3 regions of the Streptomyces sp. NPDC021562 genome follow, and region 2 is predicted to be linked to each of the others. Evidence: riboswitches for the same ligand, from Rfam matches in the RefSeq annotation. Region 2 holds a riboswitch; each other region holds the start of a gene.

Region 1 (10,142 bases), on a different contig from region 2:
GTGAGCTTCTTGGTCCAGCCGGCCAGGTTGAGGTCGGAGCCCTCGAACTCGGGGAGCCAGTAGCGCCGGGTGGAGGCGTGGAAGACGTCGACGCCGGCGGCGGCCAGCGGCGTGAGGATCGCCTCCAGCTCCTCGGGGGTCTCGGCGAGGCGGGCGTCGTAGTTGTCGGACTTCCACTGCGAGAAGCGGAAGATGACCGGGAAGGTGGCGGAGACCGACGCGCGGACCGCGGCGACGACCTCGGCGGCGAACTTCGTACGGGCCACCAGGTCGCCGCCGTACGCGTCGGCACGGCGGTTGGTGCCCGCCCACAGGAACTGGTCGAGCAGGTAGCCGTGCGCGCCGTGCAGCTCGACGCCGTCGAAGCCGATGCGCTCGGCGGCGGCCGCGGCCTCGGCGAACGCGGCGATCACGTCGTCCAGGTCCTGGCGGGTCATCTCCTTGCCCTCGCCCTCGGTGCCGTCCAGGCGGATGCCGGAGGGGCCGACGGCGGGGGCGTCCGCGAACGGCGGCCGGCCCTGCTTGCGGACCATGCCGATGTGCCACAGCTGCGGGACGATCGTGCCGCCGGCCGCGTGCACGCCCTCGGCGACCTTCGCCCAGCCCGCCAGCTGCTCCTCGCCGTGGAACCGCGGGACACGGCCGCTGTCCCCGGCCGAGTCGTGGCCGACGTACGTCCCCTCGGTGACGATCAGACCGACACCGGCGGCGGCCCGGCGGGCGTAGTACGAGACCACGTCCTCGCCGGGGATGCCGCCGGGGCTGAACTGGCGGGTCATGGGGGCCATCACGATCCGGTTGGGGACCGTGAGCCCGTTCAGGACGATGGGGCGGGAGAGGATCTCCGCCGCGCGGGAGGCGGGGGTCGTGGTGACGGTCACGTGGGGGGCTCCTCGTGAGTGGGGCGGGTACCCGAGGCCGGGCGCCCGAGGTCGTACGGTCCGGCTCGTTGACCGGGTGGTATGTGCACGCGCATCGAGTGCGCGTCGTGCACAACGATCCGTCCGCCCACGCGCATTCCCACTCCCGCCGACGAAGCCGTGTGACCCCCGCCACGGCCCCGGGGGCCCACCCCACGCCCCTTATCGGCCAACGCCCCGCGCCTCTTGTCGGCTGGCGTCCCGCTCCTCTTATCGGGTGGCGGTGCGCATCGGGGCGCTGGGAGCATCTGCGGATGCAGACACTCGCCGACGAGCTCGGCCACCTCTCCTACTCCGTCACCGGTGACGGGCCGCCCGTCGTACTCGTGCACGCCGGTGTGGCGGATCACCGTATGTGGGACGCGGTCGCACCCGCCCTCGCCGAACGGCACACGGTCGTCCGGTACGACCTGCGCGGCTTCGGCGAGTCCGCGCCGCCGAGCGGACCGTTCGGCGAGAGCGACGACCTGCGCCGCCTCCTGGACCACCTCGGCCTCGACCGGGTCCGGCTGGTGGGCGCGTCCTGGGGCGGCCGGGTGGCCGTGGACTTCACGCTCACCCACCCGGACCGGGTGCACTCGCTGGCGCTGCTCGCCCCGCCGTGGCCGGGGTACGACTGGTCCGCGGAGATGATCGCGTACGACGAGGCCGAGACCGCGGCGCTGGCCGCGGGCGACCTGGACACCGCCGTCCGGGTGAACCTCGACATGTGGCTGCGCGGGCCGGCCCGCGGCTGGGACGACGTCGCCGACGGACTGTCCGACCGGCTCCGCGGCCCGCTGCGCACGTCGCTGGTGAACCAGGACGTGGTGGGCGAGCACTCCCAGGGGCCCACGGCCGGCGACCTCGCCGGCATCCGCGTGCCCACCCTGGTGGGGATCGGCAAGCTCGACGTCCCCGACTTCCAGGACATCGGGCGCCGCTACGCCGCCGGGATCCCCGGCGCCACCCTGGTCGAGTTCCCCACCGCCGCGCACCTGATCGCCCTGGACGCACCGGCCGAACTCACCGAGGCACTGGGCCCCTTCCTCACCCGCTAGGGGCTGCCGGGGCACGCCTTCGGCGGCCCGTCGGGCATCGCCATCCGCGTCCTCCGGCCGGGAGGCGCCCCCACCGCGTCGCCCGCCGGATCGCCCGCCGGGCAGCGGCCGCTCGACCACGGCGCCTTGCCTCGCCGTCGGACGCACTGGACGCGCCCGCCGAACTCATCGCCGCGCTGGTCCCGTCCCCCACCCGCCAGGGGCAGCCGGGGCCCGCCTGCAGGATCACCGTCGGTCACCGACGTCCCGCAGTTTCCGGCCGGGAAGGCGCTCACCGAACTCGCCGCGACGTTGCGTTCCTCACCCGCCAGGGGCCGTTCGACCCCGGGTGCGGCGAAGGGCGGTACCCCCTGTCGACCAGGGGGTACCGCCCTTCGTGCTGTGCGGGAGCTGCCGAGCCGTCAGGCTCAGAAGTCCATGTCACCGCCCGGCATGCCGCCCGGGGCGGCCGCGGCGGCCTTCTCCGGCTTGTCGGCGATGACGGCCTCGGTGGTGAGGAACAGCGCGGCGATGGAGGCGGCGTTCTGCAGGGCGGAACGCGTCACCTTCGCCGGGTCGATGATGCCCTCGGCGACCAGGTCGACGTACTCACCGGTCGCGGCGTTCAGGCCGTGACCCGGGGTGAGGTTGCGGACCTTCTCCACCACGACGCCACCCTCGAGGCCGGCGTTGACGGCGATCTGCTTGAGCGGGGCCTCCAGGGCGAGCTTCACGGCCTGCGCGCCGGTCGCCTCGTCACCTTCCAGCTCCAGCTTCTCGAAGACCTGGGAGGCCTGCAGCAGGGCCACGCCACCACCGGCGACGATGCCCTCCTCGACGGCCGCCTTCGCGTTGCGCACGGCGTCCTCGATGCGGTGCTTGCGCTCCTTGAGCTCGACCTCGGTCGCGGCACCGGCCTTGATGACGGCGACGCCACCGGCGAGCTTGGCCAGGCGCTCCTGGAGCTTCTCGCGGTCGTAGTCCGAGTCGGACTGCTCGATCTCGGCGCGGATCTGGTTGACCCGGCCCTGCACCTGCTCGGTGGAGCCGGCACCGTCGACGATGGTGGTCTCGTCCTTGGTGATGACGACCTTGCGGGCGCGGCCCAGCAGGTCGAGGGTCGTGTTCTCGAGCTTGAGACCGACTTCCTCGGAGATGACCTCGCCGCCGGTGAGGATGGCGATGTCGTTCAGCATCGCCTTGCGGCGGTCGCCGAAGCCCGGGGCCTTGACGGCGACGGACTTGAAGGTGCCGCGGATCTTGTTGACGACCAGGGTCGACAGGGCCTCGCCCTCGACGTCCTCGGCGATGATCAGCAGCGGCTTGCCCGACTGCATGACCTTCTCCAGGAGCGGGAGCAGGTCCTTGACGGAGCCGATCTTGGAGTTGGCGATCAGGATGTACGGGTCGTCGAGGGACGCCTCCATACGCTCCATGTCGGTGGCGAAGTACGCCGAGATGTAGCCCTTGTCGAAGCGCATACCCTCGGTGAGCTCCAGCTCCAGACCGAAGGTCTGGGACTCCTCGACGGTGATGACGCCTTCCTTGCCGACCTTGTCCATCGCCTCGGCGATGAGCTCGCCGATCTGGGTGTCGGCGGCGGAGATGGAGGCCGTGGAGGCGATCTGCTCCTTGGTCTCGACATCCTTGGCCTGCTCGAGGAGGGCACCGGAGACGGCCTCGACGGCCTTCTCGATACCGCGCTTGAGGGCCATCGGGTTGGCGCCGGCGGCTACGTTGCGCAGGCCTTCCTTGACCAGGGCCTGGGCGAGCACGGTCGCGGTGGTCGTACCGTCGCCGGCGACGTCGTCCGTCTTCTTGGCGACTTCCTTGACCAGCTCGGCGCCGATCTTCTCGTACGGGTCCTCGAGCTCGATCTCCTTGGCGATGGAGACACCATCGTTGGTGATCGTGGGGGCGCCCCACTTCTTCTCGAGGACGACGTTGCGGCCCTTGGGGCCGAGCGTCACCTTGACGGCGTCCGCGAGCTGGTTCATGCCGCGCTCGAGGCCGCGCCGCGCCTCCTCGTCGAACGCGATGATCTTGGCCATGTGAAGTGGTCCCTCCAGGACTGGGGGTGAGTCTTCGAGGACCGCGCCCGCGCCCGCGACGGACGGCTCGCCGACCCGTGGGTTCCTTGCCCCACCCGGTCCGCGGGCCTCACCGACCCGGTCCTTCTTTGTCACTCTCACCTTCAGAGTGCTAACGCAATGATTAGCACTCGGCCTAGGCGAGTGCAAGCGCCTCCCGGGTATCGGGCGGCGCGCTCAGCCGCCCGCGAACACCGGGCGGCACCCTCCGGAGACCCGGACCGGCGCCCTCCGGGGACACGGCGAAGGGCCCGCCCCCCTGACGGGAGCGGGCCCTTCCTCGTGTGTGCCGTTTCAGGCGGTGACGCGAACCATGTCGGCCTGCGGGCCCTTCTGGCCCTGCGAGATCTCGAACTCCACCCGCTGGCCCTCTTCCAGGGTGCGGTAGCCGTCCATCTGAATCGCGCTGTAGTGGACGAACACGTCCGCACCACCGTCGACCGCGATGAAGCCGTACCCCTTCTCCGCGTTGAACCATTTGACGGTGCCCTGAGCCATGCCTAACTCCCCTATTACTGGCCCTTGCACAGATCCACACTTCGCGGATCCGGGTCAGACCTCACCCCCCATTGGTTGGGGGCGTGCGCCGGAACGCGTCGACCGCGGCTGAATGTATCTGTCCAACTGCCGTCTGCAACAGGTCAATCGGACGAGAATTCTGGGCGGGAAGGGTCCGGAATGTAGCGAGAATTCGGTCGAATTCAGGGCAAGTCGGGCCCCATAAAAGCCACGAAAGCCGCATATGACCCGCACACTTTGGCTACTTCTTGGCAGGCCCGAGGTATCCAATAACAGGGCCCGCGCCCCGGTGATCGGGACCGTGTTCCCCAACTGTACCGCGCTCAACCACACAGAATTGCCCCCTCCGCTTCTCTCGCGGAGGGGGCAATCCCATTCACAACCGGCGACGTTTGTTACCGAAGGTAATGTTCGGTCATTCGGCCATCACGTCAGGCGGGTCGGCGGCTCAGCCACCGGCGACGGCCGGGATGATGGAGACGCCGGCGCCGTCCGGCGTGACCGTCTCCAGGCCCTGCTCGAATCGCACGTCGTCGTCATTGACGTAGACATTGACGAACCGGCGCAGCTTGCCCTGGTCGTCGAGAACACGGGCGGCGATCCCGGTGTGGTTCTTCTCCAGGTCGGCGATGACCTCGCCGAGGTTGGCGCCTTCCGCGGCGACCTCGGCCCGGCCGCCGGTGTAGGTGCGCAGGATGGTGGGGATGCGAACGGTGACGCTCACTGTCTAGACCTCCGGTCCGGGCAACGCCCTGGTTCTGTGCGGTCGGCTCAGGCGAGCCCGGCCTCGTGGAAAGACTCGAGATTCGGGCGGATGGTCGCGGTGAGTCCCGTACCCGCGACCGCGTCCAGTGTCTTCAGTCCGTCACCCGTGTTGAGGACGACGATCGACTTCGCCGGATCGATGAGCCCGTTCTCGATGAGCTTCCTGGTGACCCCGACCGTCACCCCGCCCGCGGTCTCCGCGAAGATGCCCTCGGTCCGCGCGAGCAGCTTGATGGCGTCGACGACCTGCTCGTCGTCGACGTCCTCCACCGCGCCGCCGGTGCGCCGGGCGATGTCGAGGACGTACGGGCCGTCGGCCGGGTTGCCGATGGCGAGGGACTTGGCGATGGTGTTCGGCTTCTGCGGCCGGACCACGTCGTGACCCGCCTTGTACGCGGTCGACACCGGCGAGCAGCCCTCCGCCTGCGCACCGAAGATCTTGTACGGCTTGTCCTCGACGAGCCCGAGCTTGATCAGCTCCTGCAGCCCCTTGTCGATCTTCGTGAGCTGGGAGCCGGAGGCGATCGGGACGACCAGCTGGTCCGGGAGCCGCCAGCCGAGCTGCTCGCAGATCTCGTACGCGAGCGTCTTGGAGCCCTCGGCGTAGTACGGCCGCAGGTTGACGTTGACGAAGCCCCAGCCCTCGCCGGCCGGGTCGCCGATCAGCTCGGAGCAGAACCGGTTCACGTCGTCGTAGTTGCCCTCGATGCCTACGAGCTCGCCGCCGTAGATCGCGGCCATGACGACCTTGCCCTGCTCCAGGTCGTGCGGGATGAACACGCAGGAGCGGAAGCCGGCCCGGGCCGCGGCGGCGCCGACGGCGCCGGCCAGGTTGCCGGTGGAGGAGCAGGAGAGCGTGGTGTAGCCGAAGGCGCGGGCGGCCTCGACGGCCTGGGCGACGACGCGGTCCTTGAAGGAGTGCGTGGGGTTGCCCGAGTCGTCCTTCACGTACAGCCCGCCGGTGACGCCGAGCTCCTTGGCCAGGTTGTCGGCCTGCACGAGCTTGGTCCAGCCCGGGTTGATGTTCGGCTTGGTCGCCACGTCCGCGGGGACGGGCAGCAGCGGCGCGTAGCGCCAGATGTTGGCGGGGCCCGCCTCGATCCGCTTGCGGAGCTCCTCGGTGTCGTAGCCCGAGAAGTCATACGCGATCTCCAGCGGGCCGAAACACTCCTCGCAGGCGAACACCGGGCCGAGCGGCACGCGGTGGCCGCACTCGCGGCAGGACAGCGCGGCGGCGGGGCCGAGGTCCACGGTCTTCGGGGAAGCGGTTGCAACAGTCTGCGCAGCCATGTGAGGCGAGGCCCTTTCTCCTCATCTTCCTCACGACGCATCTCGCCGTGAGACGGATTTGGCACCTTCCCTAGTCGGGAGCCTCGCTGTGCAACACGAGACCGACTGGAGGGTTGCCGGGGCTTCATCGGGCCGTTTCCCTCTGCCCCTCTGGATGAGCTGTATTCGGTTGTCAACGCACGGTGACGCCAGGACATGCGATGGTCACGCGCGTTGTTCAAGACTGTAACCGAAGGCCAGGACAGTTGAGATAGTCGTCCGTACCGCGAGATGGATCACACCCCGCAGTGTGACCGTGACAGTGAGGAGCCGCTGACTGTGCTGGAAGAAGCCGAACGCTGGCTGGCCACCCGCTCCTGGTCCGTGACCGACCGTCCGCTGCACCGGATACTCGCCGCCAAGCAGCGCACCGGTCAGTCCGTCTCCGTCGTGCTGCCCGCGCTCAACGAGGAGGAGACGGTCGGTGACATCGTCGCGGTCATCCGCCACGACCTGATGCGGCAGGTGCCGCTCGTCGACGAGATCGTCGTCGTCGACTCGGGCTCCACCGACCGCACCGCGGCGGTGGCAGCGGCGGCGGGCGCCCGGGTCGTCCACCGTGACACGATCCTCCCCCGCATCCCCGCCGTCCCCGGCAAGGGCGAGGTCCTGTGGCGCTCCCTGCTCGTCACCGGCGGGGACGTCGTCTGCTTCGTCGACGCCGACCTGAGGGACTTCTCCTCCGACTTCGTCACCGGCATCGTCGGCCCGCTGCTGACCGACCCGGACGTGCACCTGGTCAAGGCGATGTACGACCGCCCGCTCGCCGGCGCGGCGGGCCAGGGCGGCCGGGTCACCGAGCTGATGGCCCGCCCCCTGCTGAACATGCACTGGCCGCAGCTGGCCGGGTTCGTGCAGCCGCTCGGCGGCGAGTACGCGGCCCGCCGCACCCTGCTGGAGCAGCTCCCCTTCCCGGTCGGCTACGGCGTGGAGCTGGGCATGCTGGTGGACGCCCTGCACCTGGTCGGCCTGGACGCGCTCGCCCAGGTGGACGTCGGGGTGCGCAAGCACCGCCACCAGGACGGCCAGGCCCTCGGCCGGATGTCCGCCGCGATCTACCGCACGGCCCAGCTGCGGCTGGCCCGCGGCCATCTGATCCGCCCGTCCCTGACCCAGTTCGAACGCGGCGAGGACGGCTTCGAACCCCGCACCTACTCCGTGGACACGGAGGAACGCCCGCCGATGGTGGAGATCGCGGAGTACGCCGACCGCCGGGTGGCCTGACCTGGTACACGTTCGCCCGTCGGGCGTGGCCGTACGTTTGAGCGTTTACAAGCCGGGCTAGGTTGAGGCGTATGGCTTCCCCCATGGCTTCCACCGGCAGTGCAGAGGTGCTGGTCGCGTCGAACCGCGGCCCGGTTTCGTACGAGTTCCGTCCGGACGACGGGGACGGCGCGCTCCGTGCCAAACGGGGCGGCGGCGGGCTCGTCTCGGGGCTCTCGGCGATCGGGCCGGACGCGAACGCGGTGTGGGTGTGCGCCGCGCTGAGCGACGGTGACCGCGAGGCGGTCCGGCGGGCCGGGGGCGGCCTGCTGCCGGAGGCGGACACCGGGGGCCAGCGGGTCCGGATGCTCGACATCGACCCGGGCGTGTTCTCGGACGCCTACAACGGCATCGCGAACTCGGTGCTGTGGTTCGTCCACCACATGCTCTACCAGACCCCGCTGGAGCCGGTCTTCGACGCGGAGTTCCGGCGCCAGTGGGAGTCGTACCGGGCCTACAACCGCGCGTTCGCCGAGGCGCTGGCCGAGGAGGCCGGCGACGGCGCGGTGGTGGTGATCCAGGACTACCACCTGGCGCTCGCGCCCCGGATGCTGCGGCAGCTGCGGCCCGACCTGCGGATCGGCCACTTCTCGCACACGCCGTGGGCGCCGCCGGACTACTTCCGGCTGCTCCCCGACGACATCGCGGCGGAGCTGCTGACCGGGATCCTCGGCGCCGACCACGCGGCGTTCCTGACCCGCCGCTGGGCGGACGCGTTCGTGGCCTGCTGCCACACGGTGCTGGGCCCGGGGATCCCCTCCTCGTCGGACACCCGGATCGGGGTGCACGGCCTGGGCGCCGACGCCGACTTCCTGCGCAAGCGGGCGCACGAGCGGGACGTGGACGAGCGGATGGCGGCCCTCCGGGAGGAGATCGGGGAGGGCCGCAAGACCATCGTCCGGGTCGACCGGACCGAGTTGTCGAAGAACATCGTGCGCGGGCTGCTCGCCTACCGGCAGCTGCTCGACGACCGTCCCGAGTGGCGGGAGCGGGTGGTGCACGTCGCGTTCGCCTACCCCTCGCGGCAGGACCTCCCCGTCTACCGGGACTACACGGCCGAGGTGCAGCGGGTCGCGGACGAGATCAACTCGGCGTACGGGACGGCGGGCTGGACCCCGGTGGTGCTGCACGTCAAGGACGACTTCGCGCGCTCGCTGGCGGCGTACCGGCTGGCCGACGTGGCCCTGGTGAACCCCATCCGGGACGGCATGAACCTGGTCGCGAAGGAGATCCCGCTGGTGTCGGACGAGGGCTGCGCGCTGGTGCTCTCGCGGGAGGCGGGGGCGTACGAGGAGCTGGGCGAGGACGCGGTGGTGGTGAATCCCTACGACATCGGGGGGACCGCGGCCGCGTTGCAGGAGGCGTTGACGATGGGGGTGGCGGAGCGGGCGGAGCGGTGCAAGCGGCTGGCCGCCGCGGCGACCGCGTTGCCTCCTGCGGCCTGGTTCCTGGAGCAGTTGGGGGCGTTGGGCGGGGGTGGGTGAGCGTCGTGGGGAACTGCGGGTTCGGTGGGGGCTTGTCGCGCAGTTCCCCGCGCCCCTAAAGGGCGCTCATGGCAGCCAGGGTCTGCAGGAGCCGCACGACCCCCTCCGGGCCGTTCACCACCAGGTCCGCTCGGTCGGCGAGGTCGGTCACCTCCTCGTTGCCGCTGCACACCAGGAGGCCCGGGACGTTCTCCTTGCGGAGTTCCTCCACCGCGGCGAAGGCCGGGATGTCGCCCAGGTCGTCGCCCGCGTAGAGGACCGCGCCCGCGCCGATCTCCCTCGCGAACTCGCGGAGCGCCACCCCCTTGTCCATGCCCGGGGGGCGCAGTTCCAGGACCAGGCGGCCCGGTTCGACGATCAGGGCGTGCCGGGTGGCCAGGTCGGTGAGGGGGGCGCGGAGGGCTTCGAAGGTGGCCTGGGGGTCGTCGGCCCGGCGGGTGTGGACGGCCACCGCGAACCCCTTGTCCTCGATCCAGGTGCCGCGCGCGGCGCCGACGCGGTCGAGGAGGGCGGGGAGTTCGGCGCGGACGGCCGCGATGCCGGGGTGCGGGGGCGGGGCGGTGAGTTCGCCGGTGGCCGCGTCCCAGCGTTCGGCGCCGTAGTGGCCGAGGACGACCAGGTGCTCCAGGCCGGGGATCTCGGCGAGGCCGCCGTTGCGGACGGCGACCTCGGCCGGGCGGCCGGTGATGACGGCGACGGCGGCCACCTTCGGCGCGAGGGCCGACAGGGCCGCCGCGGCGTCCGGGTGGGCCC
Region 2 (10,142 bases):
GTGCGTCGCGGAGCATCTCGGCGGTCGTGACCCGCAGTCCGGCGGCCTCCTCCGCTATCTGGGCCGGGCTGAACCCGCTGCGGGCACGGGCGGCGGCCATCCGCCGGAGCTGCTCCCGCACGGAGTCGAAGCCCGGGGCCGCGATGCTGTCCAGCAGGCCGGCCGAGGCCACGTCCGCCAGCGCGTCCACGACGGCCTTGCAGGCCTCGACCGCCTCGTCGCGCGAGACGGTGAACACCGTCCTGAACAAGGGCGCGTCCGCCCATCGCTGGGCGATCTGCTCGCGATGGCCTTCCAGGAAGGCCGTCAGCTCCCGCGCCGCCGACTCGGCCGCTGGCTGTTCCGGCACCTGCATCGTCTCCCTCGACCTCATGTCGTTGCGCCAGGACCGGCGCAATCAATGTCGTTCATTGCCGCAGGACAAATATTCCACATGGCAAACACCTCCCCCGTACGGCCACAGCGGCTCAGCGCCCGTGCCAGTCCAGGCAGACCACCAGGGCGTCGTCCTGCGGGACGGACTGCCCGCGGTGCCCGGTCAGCTCCCGCAGGATGGCGCGCGGCACCTCCGCTGCCGGCAGCAGCCGTGTGGACATGATCGCCCTGGCCAGGGCGGCGTCGCCGTACGCCTCCCCCTGCGGCGAGGCCACCGAGTACACCCCGTCGCTGACGAAGACCAGCCGGTCGCCCGGTTCCGCCTGGAAGTCCTGGACCACGTAGTCGGTCTCCTCGAACATCCCCAGCGGAAGCTGCGCCTCGAAGGTGACCTGCTCGACCACTCCGTCGCGCAGCCGCAGCAGCCGCGGGGAACCCGCGTCCACCACCTTCGCCCGGCCCGTCGCCAGCTCGAAGTCGAACATCAGCACCGAGAGGTAGCAGCGCCCCTGGTAGTGGGCGTACACCGCCTGGTCGGCCAGCGCGGCCTGGTCGTCGATGGCGAGGCCGGCCCGCCTGGCGTTGCGGAGCGCGTTGATGGCGAGGTTCGTCAGCAGGGACGCTTCTATGCCCTCGCCCATGCCGTTGGTGACGTAGAGCATGAGGTGGTCCGCGGTGGCGGACCAGTCGAAGTTGTCACCGAAGATCGCGTAGGCGGGCTCCAGCTGCGCACCGAGTTCGTACTCGGGGCGCGCGCAGGAGCGGCCCGGCAGGAGCTGCCACTGCATCTCGGCGGCCAGGGTCAGCCGGTCCTTGCGCCGTGCGCGCAGGTACACGTCCGTGTCACGCTCGGCGACGACGATCTCATGGCCGAGCACCTCGGCGATGTCGGCCAGCTCACCCAGCAGGCCGGGCGCGTCCTCCCCGTCCGGCAGAGTGACGCACAACACGCCCAACCGGTCGCCACGCACGGTGACCGGCAGATGGACGCGTACGGCACCCCCGGGAGCGGGCTCCACGAGGGGTTCCTGGGCCCCGAAGGCACGGCCCACGGGGCCGCTGTGCACCGGCACCGGCTCCGCGGTGCTCGGCAGCGAGGACACCGGCTGCAGCACGGTCAGGCCGTAGTCGGCCAGCAGCAGCTCCACGGACGTCGCGGCGTACTCCTGTGCGAGCACTCTGCGCACGACGTCGAGCAGCTCATGTGGGGCCGCCGTGCGCAGAGCGCGTTCAGCGGTCACAAATCTCTTCACGATTGTAAATACACCCATCCTCCGTCGGACGCACACGAGCCTTGCACACGCGGCAGGGCTTTCCGTGCCGCGTCGTGCCGGGTCGTCCGAACCATCTGTTGCAGCAACCGGCACCTAGTACGCTGAAAGACGTCCCAGGTGCCTGCGAGAGTGTGACGGTGACTGTCTTCCGCCCCCGCCCCGAACCAGTCGAGGTAGCACGCGTGACCTTGACGGCGGTGGAGTTGCTGGAAGTCCTGTGGGGCCGGGCCTCGACCGCGCCGGCTTCGCCCTCCCAGATGCGCGTGCTGCTGATGCTGGAGCACCAGGACGGGATCAATCTGCGCACCCTCGCCGACTCGCTCGCCTCCACGCCCCCGTCCACCAGCCGGCTCTGCGACCGACTGGTGGCCGCCGGCTTCGTCGAGCGCGTGGTCAGCCCTGCGGACCGGCGCGAGGTACGACTCCATCTCAGTGACCGGGGCCGCGTCTTCCTCGACGACCTGCGTGCACGCCGGGAGCAGGAACTCCAGGCGGTGCTGGAGCTGATGCCCGCCGCGAAGCGGACCGCGCTACTGGAGGGGCTGGAGGCGTTCTGCGACACGGCGGCGCTGCAGATACACAGCGACGAGCCGCGTGCCGGGGGCCGGACGGCCTGAACGCCTTCCGAGGCCACCGATCGCGTCGACACGTCGGGGCTCGGGCGGCCAGCACACGGAGCGACCTCCGCCCACCAGAACATCGCAAGTTCCTTCCCGCGCAATGCGACTCGGTTACTTTGTTGCCTCACACCCATAGTTGTCAAATGGCAACAGTCGGGCCCGGGGCCTCCCTTGTCTGGTACCCCCGAATCACCGTCTCTGCCTGTGGCCAACGTCTCGGAGGGGGGAGCCGACCTGGGAAACGCACGAGGCCGGTGCCGCACGTCAGGCGGGCAGCAGGCCTTCGCTCAGGCGCGACACGTGCAGCTGGGAGACGCCGCGACGAGCACCTGTCAACACCGCGATCCCCGGAACATCCGCCTTCTGCCCGGCGGCCGGCACGGTCGTCGTTCCCCTCATGCGTCCCTCCCGGTCGTCCGGCCTCGTCGGCACCGGTTGCTGGTCCCGCTAGGAGGCGCTTACCCCCACCGCCCACGGCCATGCCCCGAACCGACGCGACGGACGGGCGCGGGAGCGGCCACACCGGGTGTTCTTGACATGCGCCGGGGCGGCCGAGTGTGGACTTCTGCCGCACCCGCTCGGCCGTCTGTCCTCTCCGCGCCGCTGACCCCTGCCCGGCCCGCGCCGCGGTCTCCCCGTCTTGCCGCGCGCCTGGCGCCGCGAAGGGCGGGCGAAGGCGGCGTCGCACGGCTGGTCGCCGCGCGAGGCCGTCATCGAGCTCGGCCCGCAGCGCGGCCGGCACCCTCACGGCACCGAACGTCCCTGTGTGGCATTGACGTTCGACAAGTCCGCTCCGTAGCATCTCGATCGGCATTGAGTGTCAGCGTCAAGCCCTGGCTCGCTGACCGGCAACCCTCCCGCGCGGTGGGGTGCTCCAGGTGAAAGCCCGGCGGGGTCACCGACGATCACCGCAAGCGCGTGGCCCCGGTGGCGGGGCCGGAGACGGGGAGGGACCGGTATGCACAGCGATCATGCGGCGGTCGCCTCCTGCGCCGGTGCCATGCCGTTCTCCCGGCTCTCCCGCCGACGCCACATCGACCTCAAGCGCTCGACCAGCTGCCTCTGTCGCACGACACGCTGTCGCTGACGAGCAGGCCCCCGGTCCGCTGACAAGCCGTCGCTGACCAGCCCCCCGACCGGCCACCGCGACGGCCGGGCCCCTCGCGCGGCATCCACAGGTCGGCACCCGGACCGCCGCCAGGCACCGGCCTCCCGGCTCCCGGCTCCCGCGTGGCAGTCCGCTGCCCGTTCTCCCGCCACCGCGCCCGGTGGCGTCCTCCCGACCACCGTCTGATCAGCGCTTTCCCCCGGCCGGCGCCGACCGGCCGGGGCGCACGTCCGTCCCCGCACGACGTGCCGCGCTCCCGACGCCAGGCACCCGGTGCCCGGTGACACGAGTAGGAGAAAACCCTCCGTGACCGCACTTCCGGTATTCAGATCATCCCGTTGGGCGCCGCTGGCCGCCCTGCTGACCACCAGCGTGCTGCTGACCGCCTGTGGTGCGGGCGACGGCGGTTCCGGCGGCGCGAGCAGCCGGCCGAAGTCCGGCGGCACCCTGACCTTCGCGGTGGGATCCGACTCCGGCTGCGTGGATCCGCAGCAGGTCGGCAGCAACGACACCATCTACTCGGTCCGTCAGATCGTGGACTCGCTGACCGACCAGGACCCGAGGACCGGCAAGATCGTGCCCTGGCTGGCCCGGAGCTGGGACATCAACTCCGACGCCACCCGGTTCACGTTCCGTCTGCGCCCGGGCGTCACCTTCAGCGACGGGTCGAAGCTGACGGCGCAGGTGGTCAAGGACAACTTCGACGCGGTGCCGAAGCTCGGCGCCCTGGGCACCCTGGCCCAGGGTTACCTCAGCGGTGTCAAGAGCACCACCGTGGTCGACCCGCTCACCGTGCAGGTGACCTTCGCGCAGCCCAACGCACAGTTCCTGCAGGCGACTTCGACTCACTCACTGGGCATCGAGTCGTCGGCGAGCGTGCACCGCACCCCGCAGCAGAAGTGCAGCGACGGGGTGGTGGGATCGGGGCCGTTCGTGCTGAAGGGCTACGTGCAGAACCAGTCGATCACCCTGGCCAGGCGGACCGGGTACGCCTGGGGATCCGGTCTGTGGGCCAAGAAGGGCGAGGCCTACCTGGACAAACTGGTCTTCAAGGTGGTACCGGAGGCGGGCGTACGCGCCGGCAGCCTCCAGTCCGGTCAGGTCGACGCGATCAGCAGCGTCGGCAGGGCCAACGAGGCCGCGCTCAAGGGCGGCCGGGTCACGCTCGCCCGCCGGGCCAACCCCGGGGTGGTGTTCGGTCTGGGTCTCAACAACGCCAGTCCCCTGCTGAAGGACGCCAGGGTGCGGCAGGCACTCCAGGTCGCGGTCGACCGCAAGCAGATCGCCGACACCGTCTTCCCGACCGGCACCCGGCCGGCCGGCAGCGTCCTGGCGCACACCACCCCTGACTACACCGACCTGTCCGCGGACCTGACCACGGACCCGGCCAAGGCGAAGTCCCTGCTGGACCAGGCCGGTTGGAAGACGGGAGGTGACGGCTTCCGTACCAAGGGCGGCAGGAGGCTGAGCCTGACCATCACCTGGTTCCCCAACGCGGCCACCAACCAGCCCGCGCTGGAACTGGTCCAGCAGCAGCTGAAGGCCGTAGGGATCGACGTGGTGCTGAAGCAGCTCCCGGTCACCCAGTTCGCGACGACCCTGCAGGCCGGTGACTTCGACGTCGTGTGGGGCAACGTGACCCGGTCGGACCCGGACATCCTGCGCACCTCGTTCTCCACACAGCTGGCCAACTTCTACCATCTGACCGCCAGTTCGCTGGACACCGTGCTGTCCCAGCAGGCCGCGACGACCGATGCCGCCAAGCGCGCGAAGCTGGTCGCCGAGGCGCAGCGGCTGATCGTCCAGAACGCGTACGACGTGCCGGTGGTGGAGTTGCAGACCCAACTGGGCGTGTCCACGAAGGTGCACGACCTGGACTTCGACTCGGGCAGCCGGATCCAGCTGCACGACACCTGGATCGGCTAGCCCGTGCGCCGCTATGTGATCAAACGGCTCGCGCAGGCGGTCGGGGTGCTGTGGGCGGCCTACACGGTGTCGTTCCTGGTGCTGGACTTCCTGCCCGGTGACCCGGTCTCCGCGATGGCCGGCGCCGGGATGGACTCGGGACAGGTCGACCCGGCCCAGCTCGCGGCGCTGCGGCACGAGTACGGCTTCGACAAGCCGGTCCTCGTGCAGTACGCCGAGTACCTCGGGCGGGCGGTGCGCGGGGATTTCGGCGACGCCGTCTCCAGCGGCCGCCCGGTCACCTCCGTCATCGGCGCCGCGCTCCCGGGGACGCTCCAGCTCACGGGGGCCGCGCTGCTGCTCGCGGTGGTGTTCGGCGGCGGACTCGCGGTGGTGGCGACGTACGCCTCGCAGCGGTGGTTGCGGCAGCTGTTGCTGTCGCTGCCTCCGCTGGGGGTGTCGGTACCCACCTTCTGGGTGGGGCTGCTGCTGGTCGAGGCGTTCTCGTTCCGGCTGCACTGGTTCCCCGCGTTCGGCAACGACGGGCTGCGGGGCCTGGTGCTGCCGGCGCTGACGCTGGCCGTGCCGACCGGGGCGCTGGTCGCCCAGGTGCTGGCCAAGAGTCTGCTCACGGCGCTGGACCAGGCCTATGTGGAGACCGCACGGGCCAAGGGCGCCGGGCGCCCGCGGGTGCATCTGCGGCATGCGCTGCGCAACGCGTCACTGCCCGCGCTCACGGTCGTCGGGCTGCTGGTCGGGCAGCTGGTCGCCGGCTCGGTGGTCGTGGAGACGGTGTTCTCGCGGGACGGCCTCGGCCGGGTGACCGCGGCGGCCGTGACCGCCCAGGACATTCCGCTGGTGCAGGGGGTGGTGGTGTTCGGCGCGCTGATCTTCGTGGCGACGAACCTGGTCGTCGACCTCGTCTACCCGCTGCTGGATCCCCGGATCGTGGTGGCCCCGGACAGGAGGGCGGGCTTCGCATGAGTCAGAGCGTTGTCGACGACGCGGCGGACGCCGCCCTCGGCCTCACCCGGCCCGTCGAGGCCGGTCCCCCGCGGGCACCGGGCCGCCCCGGCGGGCCGCGGCGGGTGCTGCGGTTCCTGGTGCGCCGCCCCGGACTGCTGCTGTCCGTCGCGGTCCTGGTGCTGGTGGTGCCGGCGGCCTTCTGGCCGGAGCTGTTCACCTCCCAGGACCCGTTGCGGGGGGTGCCGGCCGACAACTTCCGCGGTCCGGGCGGCAGTCACTGGTTCGGTACCGACGAACTCGGCCGTGACGTGTTCTCCCGGGTGGTGTACGGCGCCCAGCTCTCCCTGAAGGCGACGCTGATCGCGGTCCTGGTGGCGTTCGTGGTCGGCGGACTGCTGGGCACGGCCGCCGGGTTCGTGGGCCGGTGGGTGGACGACGTGCTGATGCGGTTCGTCGACGTGCTCCTGTCCATCCCGGCGCTGTTCCTGTCCCTGGCCCTCGTCACCGCGCTCGGCTACGGGACGGTGAAGGTCGCGGTCGCGGTCGGCATCGCGAGTGTCGCCTCGTTCGCCCGGGTGGCCCGTGCCGAGGTGCTGAGGGTGCGGCAGGCGGTGTTCGTGGAGGCGTCCCGCTCCTGCGGGTCCCGCTGGTACTCGGTCCTCGGCCGGCACGTGCTGCCCAACGCGGCCGGTCCGGTGATCGTGCTGGCCACCCTGGACTTCGGCTCCTCGATCCTGGCCGTGTCGGCGCTCAGCTTCCTCGGCTACGGCGCGCCGCCGCCGGCCCCGGAGTGGGGCACGTTGATCTCCGACGGCCGCAACTACCTGGCCAACGCCTGGTGGCTGACCGCGCTGCCCGGTCTGGCCGTCGCCGCGACCGTGCTGGCCACCAACCGGATCGCGCGGGCGCTGGACGGCGCATGGGACCGGCAGCGATGAGCGGCGCACACGAGAACGGCGAGGACGTGACCACACCACTGCTCAGCATCCGCGGCCTGTCCGTGTCCTACCGCACCCGGGGCGGCACGGTGCCGGCGGTGCGAGGTGTCGACCTGGACGTCTGGCCCGGTCAGGTGACCGCCGTGGTCGGCGAGTCGGGTTCCGGCAAGAGCACCACGGCACACGCCGTCATCCGGCTGCTGGCCGCGAACGGCACCATCGACGCGGGCACGATCGGCTTCGGCCGGCATGATCTCGCCACCCTGTCGGAGGCGGAGCTGCGGACCGTGCGCGGCGCCCGGATCGGGCTGGTCCCGCAGGATCCGACGGTCTCGCTCAACCCGGTCAAGCGGGTCGGTGAGCAGGTCGCCGAGGTGCTGCGGATCCACGGCCGGGCGACCCGGCGGTCGGCGGCGGCCGAGGCGGTCGCGGTGCTGGACCGGGCCGGGCTGGCGGACGCGGCGGTCCGGGCCCGGCAGTACCCGCACGAGCTGTCCGGCGGTATGCGGCAACGGGTGCTGATCGCCATCGCCATCGCCGCGGGGCCGGAACTGATCATCGCCGACGAGCCGACCAGCGCGCTCGACGTGACCGTGCAGCGCGTCATCCTCGACCACCTCCAGCGGCTGGCCGAGGAGTCGGGCACCGCGGTCCTGCTGGTCACCCACGACCTCGGGGTGGCCGCCGACCGGTCCCAGCGGCTGGTGGTCATGGAGCGGGGCAGGGTCGTGGAGGCGGGCAAGACCCGCTCCGTGCTGGCCGACCCGCAGCACGAGTACACCCGGCGGCTGCTGGCGAGCGCGCCCAGCGCGACCACGGCCGCGCCCCGCAACCCGGTGGCGGCCCGCACCCCGGTGGCGGTCGGCGCCGCGGACCCGGCCACCGTCCCGCTGGTGGAAGTCCGCGACCTGGTCAAGGAGTTCCGGCTGCCCCGCGCCGGCGGCGAGGCCCGCACCCTGCGCGCGGTCGACGGCGTCAGCCTCACGCTGCCCCGCGGCCGGACCCTCGCCCTGGTCGGGGAGTCGGGCTCGGGCAAGTCCACCACCGCCCGTCTCGTGCTCAGGCTGGCCGACCCCACCTCGGGACAGGTCCTCTTCGACGGCGCCGACGTCACCACCGCAGGGGCCGGTCGGGTCAGGGAGCTGCGCCGCCGGGCCCAGTTGGTCTACCAGAACCCGTACGCCTCCCTGAACCCGCGGTTCTCGATCGGCGACGTCGTCACCGAGCCGCTGCGCGCCTTCAAGGTCGGCGACCGCGCCTCCCGGCTCGACCGGGCCCGCGAGCTCCTGGACCGGGTCGCCCTGCCCGCCGCGACGCTGGAGCGCCGCCCGGCGGAGCTGTCGGGCGGACAGCGCCAGCGGGTGGCGATCGCGCGGGCCCTCGCGCTCTCCCCCGACCTGGTGGTGTGCGACGAACCGGTCTCCGCGCTGGACGTCTCCGTCCAGGCCCAGGTGCTGGAGCTCCTGGCGGAGTTGCAGGACCGGACGGGGGTGGCCTACCTGTTCATCTCGCACGACCTGGCCGTCGTGCGGCAGATCGCGCACGAGGTGGCCGTGATGCGGGCCGGGCGGGTGGTCGAGACGGGACCGCCCGAGGCCCTGTTCACCACGCCGCGCCACGCGTACACCCGCGAGCTGCTCGCGGCGATCCCCGGCGGCCGGGTCCCCTCCCCCGCCGCCGAACCCGCCACGGGCTGAGGACCGGCGTCACGCGAGCACGCCCGCCGTCCCGGGCCGGCGTCCCGCCGCCGGTGCGGCGGGCACCACCGGGGCCGCGCGGGCGTACGGTGAGCCGTGCTCCGCGGCCGTCCGTGCGCCCCCGGGTGCACAGCCGTGAGCCGTCGGCCCGGAGGCGTCCGAGGGCCACCTCAGCGGGGGGCCGTGGTCTGCCGGCGGGCGGACGACGTCGGTGTCCGGTGGTCGTCCGGGCCGAGCGCCCGCAGGATGTCCTCGACGCTCTGCCTGGCGTCGCCGAAGAGCATGCTGCTGTTGTCGCGGAAGAACAGCGGGTTCTGGACGCCCGCGTAACCGGCGGCCATGGAGCGTTTGAAGACGACGACGTGCTCCGCCTCCCAGACCCGCAGCACCGGCATGCCGGCGATGGGGCTCGCCGGGTCGTCCGTCGCGGCCGGGTTGACGGTGTCGTTGGCGCCGATGACCAGCACGACCGAGGTACTGGCGAAGTCGTCGTTGATCTCGTCCATCTCCAGGACGATGTCGTACGGGACCTTCGCCTCGGCCAGCAGCACGTTCATGTGCCCCGGCAGGCGTCCGGCGACCGGGTGGATGCCGAACCGGACCTCGACGCCCCGCTCCCGCAGTCTGCGGGTCAGCTCGGCCACCGGGTGCTGGGCCTGGGCGACGGCCATGCCGTAGCCGGGGGCGATGACCACCGACCGGGCCCGCGCGAGCGCCTCGGCCGCTTCCGCGGCCCGGATCTCGCGGTGCTCCCCCTGCGCGTCCTCGCCTCCCGAGGGCGCCTCGATGCCGAAGCCGCCCGCGATGACGGAGAGGAAGGACCGGTTCATCGCCTTGCACATGACGTACGACAGGTAGGCACCGGAGGAGCCCACCAGCGCCCCCGTGACGATGAGCAGGTTGTTGTCGAGCAGGAAGCCGGCCGCGGCCGCCGCCCAGCCCGAGTAGCTGTTCAGCATCGACACGACGACGGGCATGTCCCCGCCGCCGATCGAGGCGACCAGGTGCCAGCCCAGTACCAGCGCCAGCACGGTCACCGCGCTCATCAGTGGCAGGTTCGGACTGACCGTGAACCAGACGGTCAGGGCCACGAAGGCGGCGAGCGCACCGAGGTTCAGCGCGTTCTTGCCCGGCAGCGTGAGGGGACGGGACCTGATGCGCGCGGAGAGCTTCAGGAACGCGACGACCGAGCCGGTGAAGGTGACCGCGCCGATGAAGACGCCGATGACCACCTCCGCGTGGTGGATGCCCAGCAGGTC
Region 3 (10,142 bases), on a different contig from region 2:
CGCCGAGGGCATGCCGCGCCGGTACGCCGACTACCTGGCGGCCGACGGCTTCACCACGCTGAACACCATCTCGTCGATCAGCTCCTTCCTGCTCGGCCTGTCGATCCTGCCGTTCCTCTACAACGTGTGGAAGACGGCCAAGTACGGCAAGAAGGTCGAGGTCGACGACCCGTGGGGTTACGGCCGTTCGCTGGAGTGGGCGACCTCCTGCCCGCCGCCGCGGCACAACTTCCTCACCCTGCCGCGGATCCGCAGCGAATCCCCGGCGTTCGACCTGCACCACCCTGAGATCGCCGCCCTGGAGCAGCTGGAGCACGGCCACGCCGCCGCCGCTGTCGCGGGCAGCAAGGAGGCCGGCAAGTGAAGATCCAGGGCCGCATGTTCGTGTGGCTGAGCGTCTTCGTCCTCGCCATGGCGATCGTCTATGGCGTGTGGTCGAAGGAGGCGGCCGGTACCACGGCGCTCTTCATGGCCTTCGGCCTGTGCATCATGATCGGTTTCTACCTGGGCTTCACGGCCTCGCGGGTGGACGCCGGTGCCCAGGACAACAAGGAGGCCGACGTCGCGGACGAGGCCGGCGAGGTGGGCTTCTTCAGCCCGCACAGCTGGCAGCCCCTCGCCCTCGGTGTCGGTGGCGCGCTGGCCTTCCTCGGTGTCGCCGTCGGCTGGTGGCTGCTGTACTTCTCGGCGCCCATCATCATGATCGGCCTCTTCGGCTGGGTGTTCGAGTACTACCGCGGTGAGAACCGCACCCAGTAAGCACGCGCCGAGCGCACCGGGAGCCCGGATCCTCCGTCAGGAGGGTCCGGGCTCCCGCTCTTTCCGGCGGCTCCCGCCTTCGGCGCAGCGCCCGTCCCCCGTACGGGTCAGCTGCCGCGCCGAGCCGGAGAACATCTCATAGCGTGACCATATGAGTCTTTCTCCGTGCGCCCGTACCGTCGCCGGCTGCGCCCTGCTGGTGACCGCCCTCGGCGCGGGCGTCACCGCCTGCAGCTCGGACGGCAACCCGCTGTCGGCCAAGCCGTACGACGCGGCGGACCAGGTCTCCTTCAACGCCCCCACCGAGAAGGGGAAGCAGGCCGACCCCGACAAGCCCCTCGAGGTGGTCGCCAAAAGCGACGACGACCGGATCACGGACGTCACCGCCCAGGACGCCACGGGTCGCCATGTGGCGGGCGAACTCGACGCCGACGGGCACCGCTGGCACAGCACCTCCCCGCTGGCCGCCAACGCCCACTACACGGTCCAGGTCAGCACCGAGGACGAGGACGGCGCGCCCGGCCGCGAGGTCCTCACCTTCGACACCAGCAAACCCGCCACCCAGCAACGGCTGAAGGTCACCTTCGGACCCAAGGACGGCGAGTACGGCGTGGGCCAGCCCGTCACCGCCCAACTCGACCACGCGGTGAAGGACAAGGCCCAGCGCGCCGTCGTCGAGCGCGCCCTGCGGGTCGACTCCGTGCCCGCCGTGCAGGGCTCCTGGTACTGGGTGAGCGACAAGGAGCTCCACTACCGGCCCAAGGACTACTGGCCCGCCCACGCCACCATCCAGGTGCACAGCAACCTGGACGGCGTCCGGATCAGCGACCGCCTCTGGGGCGGCGCGGCCAAGCCCCTGAAGCTCACCACGGGCGACAAGATCCTCGCCCTCACGGACGCCTCCGCCCACCAGATGACGGTGTACCGGAACGACAAGGAGATCGACCAGATCCCCGTCACCACCGGCAAACCGGGCTACGAGACCCGCAACGGCGTCAAGGTCGTCCTGGAGAAGCAGTACTTCGTACGCATGCGCGGCACCACCGTCGGCATCGCCGAGGGCACCTCGGACTCGTACGACCTCCCGGTCTACTACGCCACCCGGGTCACCTGGTCGGGCGAGTACGTGCACGCCGCGCCCTGGTCGGTGGGGTCCCAGGGGTACGCGAACGTCAGCCACGGCTGCACCGGCATGAGCACCTCGAACGCCGAGTGGTTCTTCGACAACGTCCGCCCGGGAGACCTGGTGAAGGTCGTCAACTCCAACGGCGAGGAGATGGAGCACTTCGGCAACGGCTTCGGCGACTGGAACATCCCCTGGAAGGACTGGACCAAGGGCAGCGCCCTCGTCAACACCACCCCGGCCACCCCACCGGCAGACGCGGCGAGGGTCCAGCCGGCAGCCCTGTGAAACGCCCTCCAGGGCAGCCGACCCAGGGGCGCGGGGCGGTAGTCGACATGCGGCTGCCGTCGCGTGCGCGCGAACGGCCCCCACCGGCCCGCACCCGCGCACTCACCGCGCCCCACCCCCTCCTAGGCGCTCAGCAACCTCTTCTTCCGCAGCAAGGACGCCAGCGCCCCCGCGAACTCCACCGGCTCCACCGGCAGCGTCACAGCGGCGTCCGCCCGGCTCCAGGTGGCCAGCCACGCGTCCTGCGGCCGCCCGATCAGCAGCAGCACCGGCGGGCAGTCGAAGACCTCGTCCTTGATCTGACGGCACACCCCCATGCCCCCCATGGGCACGGCCTCCCCGTCCAGGACACAGACGTCGATGCCGCCCCTGTCCAGCTCGGCGACGACCGCCTGGGGCGTCGCGCACTCCAGGAACTCGACGAACGGCACGTCGGGGGCAGGACGCCGGCCGGCGGCCAGCCGTACCTGCTCGCGGGTGTTGGAGTCGTCGCTGTAGACCAGCACCGTGGCGGTCGGCTGCATTGTTCCTCCGAGACGTCAGCGTCGTACGGACAGGACCGATGCGCCGGATGCTACCCCCCTGAACTCCCCGCCAACACCAGTTGGAACACCGCTTCGATGGGCCATCCGGGCAGTACACACGGGGCGGACACTCCGAACGGCACCCCCCGGAGTGAGCGCGAGATAAGCGACCGACATAATGTCGGTCGTGGCGACAGCAACGACAGTAGATACCGGGCACGCGCACCCGTCGGTCAACCGGCCGAACCTCACCAGCGTCGGAACCATCATTTGGCTGAGTTCCGAGCTGATGTTCTTCGCGGCCCTCTTCGCGATGTACTTCACCCTGCGATCGGTGACCGGCGAGGCTCACTGGAAGGAGATGGCGAGTCATCTCGACATCCCCTTCTCGGCGACCAACACCACGATCCTGGTGCTCTCCTCCCTCACCTGCCAGCTCGGCGTGTTCGCCGCCGAGCGGGGGGACGTGAAGAAGCTCCGGGGCTGGTTCATCCTCACCTTCATCATGGGTGCGATCTTCATCGGCGGTCAGATCTACGAGTACACGAACCTGGTGAAGGAGGACGGCATCTCGCTCTCCTCCGACCCGTACGGTTCGGTGTTCTACCTGACCACCGGCTTCCACGGCATGCACGTGACGGGCGGCCTCATCGCCTTCCTGTTCGTCCTGGGGCGCACCTACGCGGCGAAGAGGTTCACGCACGAGCAGGCGACCGCGGCCATCGTCGTGTCCTACTACTGGCACTTCGTCGATGTCGTCTGGATCGGCCTCTTCGCCACGATCTACCTGATCAAGTAGCCGGGGCCGGCTCCACGCGCCGTAGAAGCGCACATTCCAGAAGCATCGACGCAGAAGATCCTGACACCGGGGTAATCCGTGAAAAAGCTCTCCGCACGACGACGCCATCCGCTGGCGGCGGTCGTCGTCCTACTCCTCGCGCTGGTGGGCACTGGGGGGGCCTACGCCTTTCTCGCGCCCGCGGGCAAGGCTCAGGCCGACGAGACCTCCCAGTCCCTGACGATCGAGGAGGGCCAGAAGCTCTACTCGGTCGGCTGTGCCAGTTGCCACGGCACCAAGGGTCAGGGATCGTCCGACGGCCCCAGCCTGGTGGGCGTGGGCGCCGCGGCCGTCGACTTCCAGGTCGGCACCGGCCGCATGCCGGCCGCCACCTCGCAGGGCCCGCAGGTCGTCAAGAAGAAGAACATCTACACCCAGGCGCAGATCGACCAGCTCGCGGCGTACGTCGCCTCGCTGGGCGCCGGCCCCGAGGTCCCCACCTCGGAGCAGTACGGCTCGGACGGTGCCGACATCGCCAAGGGTGGTGAGCTCTTCCGCACCAACTGCGCGCAGTGCCACAACTTCGTGGGCGCGGGTGGCGCGCTGACGAAGGGCAAGTTCGCCCCGAACCTCGAGGGCGTAGCCCCGAAGCACATCTACGAGGCCATGCAGACGGGCCCGCAGAACATGCCGTCCTTCCCCGACACCACGCTGACGGAGAAGAACAAGAAGGACATCATCGCGTACATCGACGCGGTCAACAGCCCTGACACGGAGAACCCCGGCGGTCTCAACCTGGGCGGCCTCGGGCCGGTCAGCGAGGGTCTGTTCGCGTGGATCTTCGGTCTCGGTGCCCTGATCGCGGTCGCCGTCTGGGTCGCCGCTCGGACCGCAAAGGCCAAGAAGTCATGAGTAGCCAAGACATTCCAGAAGAGAACCTGCCCGCTGAGCAGGACCACGCGCACGGCGCCGTGAGCGTGGCGGACGAGAAGGATCCGTTCGCGGACCCGGGTCTGCCGCCCCACGAGCACCGGATCCAGGACATCGACGAGCGGGCCGCCAAGCGGTCCGAGCGCGTCGTGGCCATGCTGTTCACGATCTCGATGCTGGCCACCGTCGGCTTCATCGCCTCGTACGTGACGATCCCGCACGACAAGTCGATCTTCGTCTTCCCGCTCGGTCACATCAGCGCGCTGAACTTCGCGCTGGGCATGACCCTCGGTACGGCGCTGTTCTGCATCGGCGCGGGCGCGGTCCACTGGGCCCGCACCCTGATGTCCGACGTGGAGGTCGCCGACGAGCGGCACCCGATCGAGGCCTCTCCCGAGGTCCGTGCCAAGGTCCACGAGGACTTCCGGCAGGGCGCCAAGGAGTCGGCGCTCGGCCGGCGCAAGCTGATCCGCAACACCATGTTCGGCGCGCTGACCCTGGTCCCGCTCTCCGGTGTCGTGCTGCTGCGCGACCTCGGCCCGCTGCCCGGCACCTCGCTGCGGCACACGGCGTGGTCGAAGGGCAAGCTGCTCGTCAACATGAACACCAACGAGCCGCTGCGCCCCTCCGACGTCGCCGTCGGCTCGCTGACCTTCGCCAAGCCCGAAGGCGTCGAGGAGGACCAGGAGGACTTCCAGAACGTCATGGCGAAGGCGGCCCTGATGATCGTCCGGCTGCAGCCGGACAACATCAAGGACAAGCGCGAGCTCGAGTGGTCGCACGAGGGAATCGTCGCCTACTCGAAGATCTGCACCCACGTCGGTTGCCCGATCTCGCTGTACGAGCAGCAGACCCACCACGTGCTCTGCCCGTGCCACCAGTCCACCTTCGACCTCTCCGACGGTGCCCGAGTGATCTTCGGCCCGGCCGGTCACGCCCTGCCGCAGCTGCGCATCGGCGTGAGCGAGGAGGGCTACCTCCAGGCGCTCGGCGACTTCGAGGAGCCCGTCGGTCCTGCATTCTGGGAGCGCGGATGAGCACTTCAGAAAACTCCGAGTCCCGCGCCCGCGGGAAGGCACCGGCCGGCGAGCGCGTCGCCGACTGGGCCGACGGACGGCTCGGGATCTACTCCCTCGCCAAGTCCAACATGCGCAAGATCTTCCCCGACCACTGGTCGTTCATGTTGGGCGAAGTGTGCATGTACAGCTTCATCATCATCATCCTGACGGGTGTGTACCTGACGCTGTTCTTCCACCCGTCGATGAACGAGGTGGAGTACCACGGCAGCTACGTCCCGCTCCAGGGCCAGCTGATGTCCGAGGCGTTCAACTCGACCCTGCACATCTCCTTCGACGTGCGCGGTGGTCTGCTCATCCGGCAGATCCACCACTGGGCCGCGCTGATCTTCCTCGCCGGCATGTTCGTGCACATGATGCGCGTGTTCTTCACCGGCGCGTTCCGCAAGCCGCGTGAGATCAACTGGCTGTTCGGCTTCCTGCTGTTCGTCCTCGGCATGTTCACCGGCTTCACCGGTTACTCGCTCCCGGACGACCTGCTCTCCGGCACCGGTGTCCGCTTCACCGAGGGCGCGATCCTGTCGATGCCGATCGTCGGCTCGTACATCTCGTTCTTCCTCTTCGGCGGCGAGTTCCCCGGCCACGACTTCGTCGCCCGGTTCTACTCGATCCACATCCTGCTGCTGCCGGGCATCATGCTCGGCCTGATGGTGGGCCACCTGATCCTGGTCTTCTACCACAAGCACACGCAGTTCGCGGGTCCCGGAAAGAGCGAGAAGAACGTCGTCGGCATGCCGCTGCTGCCGGTCTACATGGCGAAGGCCGGAGGCTTCTTCTTCCTGGTCTTCGGTGTCATCGCGGCCATCGCGGCGACCACCCAGATCAACCCGATCTGGGCCATGGGCCCGTACCGCCCGGACCAGGTGTCCACCGGCGCCCAGCCCGACTGGTACATGGGCTTCGCCGAGGGTCTGATCCGCTACATGCCCGGCTGGGAGATCAACCTCTGGGGCCACACCCTGGTCCTGGGCGTCTTCATCCCGCTGGTCCTGTTCGGCCTGGTCCTCGCGGCGATCGCGGTCTACCCGTTCCTGGAGTCCTGGATCACCGGGGACAAGAGCGAGCACCACATCCTGGACCGCCCGCGCAACGCCCCGACCCGCACCGGTTTCGGTGTCGCCTGGGTCACCGTGTACATGGTCGGTCTGATCGGTGGTGGCAACGACCTGATCGCCACCCACTTCCACCTGTCGATCAACGACGTCACCTGGTTCGTCCGGATCTTCTTCTTCGCCGGACCGGTGATCGCGTTCATCGTCACCAAGCGGATCTGCCTCGGCCTCCAGCGCCGGGACCGCGACAAGGTGCTGCACGGTCGCGAGACCGGCATCATCAAGCGGCTCCCGCACGGTGAGTTCATCGAGGTCCACGAGCCGCTCTCGCAGGAGCAGCTGCACACCCTCACCGCCCACCACCAGTACGAGCCGGCCCAGGTCGGCCCGGCGGTGGACGAGAACGGTGTCGAGCGCAAGATCAAGGGGTCCGAGAAGCTCCGCGCCAAGCTGAGCAACGCCTACTACGGCGAGGACAACCAGATCCCGAAGCCGAGCGTGGAGGAGTACAAGGAGATCACGAGCGGCCACGGCCACCACTGATCGACGGCGTCGCCACGCCTCGGTCGAAGGGCCCCCGTCCGGTGTACGGACGGGGGCCCTTCGCCGTGCCCGGGGCTGGATAGGGTGGGTCCGGAAACCGTTTTTACGCCGGTACGACACTCAGGAGCGGCCCCATGAGCGCTGTGACCCCCGCTGGAGGCGACACCGCGGCGGGCCGTTCCTGGCCCGCGGTGCTGAACGCGCTGCTGTACGGCCAGGACCAGAGCGCCGACGCGACGGCCTGGGCGATGGACCAGATCATGCGCGGCCAGGCCACCGACGCCCAGATCGCGGGCTTCGTGGTCGCCCTGCGGGCCAAGGGCGAGACGGTCGACGAGATCAACGGGCTCGTCCGCACGATGTACGAGCACGCCAACGTCATCGAGGTGCCGGGCCGCACCGTCGACATCGTCGGGACCGGCGGCGACGGCGCGAAGACGGTGAACATCTCCACGATGTCCGCCCTGGTGGTGGCCGGCACCGGTGCGAAGGTGGTCAAGCACGGCAACCGGGCGGCCTCGTCCGCCTCCGGGGCCTCGGACGTGCTGGAGAAGCTCGGTGTCAACCTCGACCTGACCCCGCAGCGGGTCGCCGAGGTGGCCGAGGAGGCCGGCATCACCTTCTGCTTCGCCGTCAAGTTCCACCCGGCGCTGCGGTACGCGGGCGCCGCGCGCGGCCAGCTGGGCATCCGCACGGTCTTCAACATCCTCGGCCCGCTGACCAACCCGGCGCGGGTCCGGGCCCAGGCGGTCGGCGTCGCGGACCCCCGCATGGCCCCCGTGGTCGCGGGCGTCTTCGCGGAGCGCGGCAACTCCTCCCTGGTGTTCCGCGGCGACGACGGCCTCGACGAACTGACGACGACCGCCACGTCCCGGGTCTGGACCGTCCGCGACGGCAAGGTCACGGAGGAGACCTTCGACCCCCGTGACGTCGGGATCGACCTGGTCCCCGTGGAGGCGCTGCGGGGCGGCGACCCGTCGTACAACGCGGAGGTCGCCCGCAGGCTCCTGGACGGGGAGACGGGCCCGGTACGGGACGCGGTGCTGCTCAACTCGGCGGCGGCGCTGGTGGCGCTGGACCCGGGCCCAGGAACGCTGCCCGAGCAGCTCTCGGCGGGCATGACCCGCGCCGCGGAGTCGATCGACTCGGGCGCGGCCAAGCGAGCCCTGGAACGCTGGGCAGCAGCGACCCACAAGTAGCACACCAGAGGGCTGCGGTGGAGCCCGGCACCGGTGCCGGAGCCGTGCGCAGCCCTCGGTTTGTTTCGTCATCCGGACAGGAGTTGCGCGTCCGCGATCAGTTCACCTACGTTTCTTCCCAGGTCATGAGTGACAGTCATGAGGCCCCGGCCGACTGTCCGGCAACCCTCCGTCCGTGGCGGGGTGCCCCGGGTGAGGACCAGGTCGTGGGCAGCGAGGTCCACGGCAAGCGCGGACCCCTCGTACACCAGGGGTCCTGGTCGTCGAGGAGCCTTCCGTGAGCAAGCGAATGCGATAGGGCCGCAGAGCCCCGCCTCCGCACCCCCCTCTTTCCTTCCCGCCGTTGCTTCGAGCGCGTCCGCTCGCATGGCGGAGTCCAGCCGCGCCCACGGGAGTTCACCCATGTCTGTCTCCACCGCCGCCTTTGCCCGTACCGTTTGTGCCCCGCTGCCCGTTCTGGGCCGGGACGTCACCGTCCCGCTCGTCACCGGCGGGGAGGTCGGCTACGCCGCTCTCGACTACGCGGCCAGTGCCCCCGCCCTCCAGCGGGTCTGGGACGACGTGGCGGCGTACGCGCCGTACTACGGCAGCGTCCACCGCGGCGCCGGATACCTCTCCCAGCTGTCCACGGAGCTCTTCGAGAACGCCCGGAAGACCGTCGCCGAGTTCCTCGACTGCCGCCCCGACGACGAGCTGATCTTCACCCGCTCGACCACGGACTCCCTGAACCTCCTGGCCCGCGCCCTCCCCGCCGACTGCCAGGTCTTCGTCTTCGAGACCGAGCACCACGCCTCGCTGCTGCCCTGGCAGGACGCCCGGGTCAGCTACCTCGACGCCCCCCGCACCCCGCGGCAGGCCGTGGCGACCCTGGAGCGGGCCCTCGCCGACCGCGACCCGCACGGCCCGGCCCTGGTCTGCGTCACCGGCGCCTCCAACGTCACCGGCGAACTGTGGCCGGTGCGCGAGCTGGCCGCCGCCGCCCACGCGCACGGCGCCCGGATCGTCCTGGACGCCGCGCAGCTCGCCCCGCACCACCCGGTCTCCGTCCGCGACCTCGACGTCGACTGGGTCGCCTTCTCCGGGCACAAGCTGTACGCCCCCTTCGGCTCCGGCGTCCTGGCCGGCCGCGCCGACTGGCTGCGGGCCGCCGAGCCGTACCTCGCGGGCGGCGGCGCCAGCCGCAAGGTCACCCGGCGCGAGGACGGGTCGGTGGCCGTGGAGTGGCACGAGAACGCCGCGCGGCACGAGGCCGGGTCGCCCAACGTGATCGGCGCCTACTCCATCGCCTCCGCCTGCAAGGCGCTGACCGAGGTGGGCTGGGACGCCCTGGTCGCCCGCGAGCAGCACCTGATCGCCGGGGTCCGCGCGGGCCTCGCCGAGATCCCCGAGGTCAGGGTGCTCTCCCTGTTCGGCGACGACGCCCCGCGGGTCGGCGTGATCAGCTTCGTGGTGGAGGGCTGGAACAGCTCCCACTTCGCCGCCGCCCTCTCCGCCGAGTACGGCATCGGCGTCCGCGACGGCCTCTTCTGCGCCCACCCCCTGGTCAGGACCCTGCTGGGCGCCGACCCCCAGGCCCAGGGCGAGTGCGGGGCGCCGGAGGCGGCACCGGGGGAGAAGGCGCTGAACGCGATCCGGGTGAGCTTCGGCGCGGGCACCCCGGACGAGCACGTGGAGCGCTTCGTGAACGCCGTGCGCGAGCTGGTCGCCGACGGCGCGAAGTGGTCGTACCGCACGGAAGAGGGCCGCTGCGTCCCGGCGGTGTGATCAGCGCCCCGCAAGGGGCGCGGGGAACTGCGCGACCAGCCACGACGCACCCGCTGGGGACCACACTGCGGGCCGGTGGGGGCTGGCCGCGCAGTTCCCCGCGCCC

What was found. Region 2 has a riboswitch for S-adenosylmethionine ahead of AB0G52_RS30955 (ABC transporter substrate-binding protein). Riboswitches for the same ligand answer to the same signal wherever they lie in the genome.
Region 1: another riboswitch for S-adenosylmethionine. It lies ahead of thrC (threonine synthase); the one in region 2 lies ahead of AB0G52_RS30955 (ABC transporter substrate-binding protein).
Region 3: another riboswitch for S-adenosylmethionine. It lies ahead of AB0G52_RS12920 (aminotransferase class V-fold PLP-dependent enzyme); the one in region 2 lies ahead of AB0G52_RS30955 (ABC transporter substrate-binding protein).

Annotation. Positions count from the first base shown of each region.
Region 1 is NZ_JBFACN010000005.1:365,587-375,728, forward strand. It holds gene AB0G52_RS10630 (NADH:flavin oxidoreductase) at 1-881, opposite strand, end outside; gene AB0G52_RS10635 (alpha/beta fold hydrolase) at 1,175-1,960, shown strand; gene groL (chaperonin GroEL) at 2,368-3,990, opposite strand; gene AB0G52_RS10645 (cold-shock protein) at 4,324-4,527, opposite strand; gene AB0G52_RS10650 (MoaD/ThiS family protein) at 4,997-5,272, opposite strand; gene thrC (threonine synthase) at 5,320-6,603, opposite strand; SAM riboswitch class I at 6,622-6,764, opposite strand; gene AB0G52_RS10660 (glucosyl-3-phosphoglycerate synthase) at 6,922-7,866, shown strand; gene AB0G52_RS10665 (trehalose-6-phosphate synthase) at 7,950-9,389, shown strand; gene otsB (trehalose-phosphatase) at 9,445-10,142, opposite strand, start outside.
Region 2 is NZ_JBFACN010000024.1:7,651-17,792, reverse strand. It holds gene AB0G52_RS30975 (STAS domain-containing protein) at 1-355, opposite strand, end outside; gene AB0G52_RS30970 (PP2C family protein-serine/threonine phosphatase) at 468-1,646, opposite strand; gene AB0G52_RS30965 (MarR family transcriptional regulator) at 1,832-2,266, shown strand; gene AB0G52_RS30960 (hypothetical protein) at 2,534-2,668, opposite strand; SAM riboswitch class IV at 3,079-3,192, shown strand; gene AB0G52_RS30955 (ABC transporter substrate-binding protein) at 3,684-5,303, shown strand; gene AB0G52_RS30950 (ABC transporter permease) at 5,307-6,266, shown strand; gene AB0G52_RS30945 (ABC transporter permease) at 6,263-7,186, shown strand; gene AB0G52_RS30940 (ABC transporter ATP-binding protein) at 7,183-8,883, shown strand; gene pntB (Re/Si-specific NAD(P)(+) transhydrogenase subunit beta) at 9,054-10,142, opposite strand, start outside.
Region 3 is NZ_JBFACN010000007.1:84,239-94,380, forward strand. It holds gene ctaD (cytochrome c oxidase subunit I) at 1-364, shown strand, start outside; gene AB0G52_RS12880 (cytochrome c oxidase subunit 4) at 361-759, shown strand; gene AB0G52_RS12885 (Ig-like domain-containing protein) at 911-2,170, shown strand; gene AB0G52_RS12890 (hypothetical protein) at 2,293-2,694, opposite strand; gene AB0G52_RS12895 (heme-copper oxidase subunit III) at 2,873-3,493, shown strand; gene AB0G52_RS12900 (cytochrome c) at 3,572-4,384, shown strand; gene AB0G52_RS12905 (Rieske (2Fe-2S) protein) at 4,381-5,439, shown strand; gene AB0G52_RS12910 (cytochrome bc complex cytochrome b subunit) at 5,436-7,073, shown strand; gene trpD (anthranilate phosphoribosyltransferase) at 7,208-8,272, shown strand; SAM riboswitch class IV at 8,394-8,510, shown strand; gene AB0G52_RS12920 (aminotransferase class V-fold PLP-dependent enzyme) at 8,675-10,036, shown strand.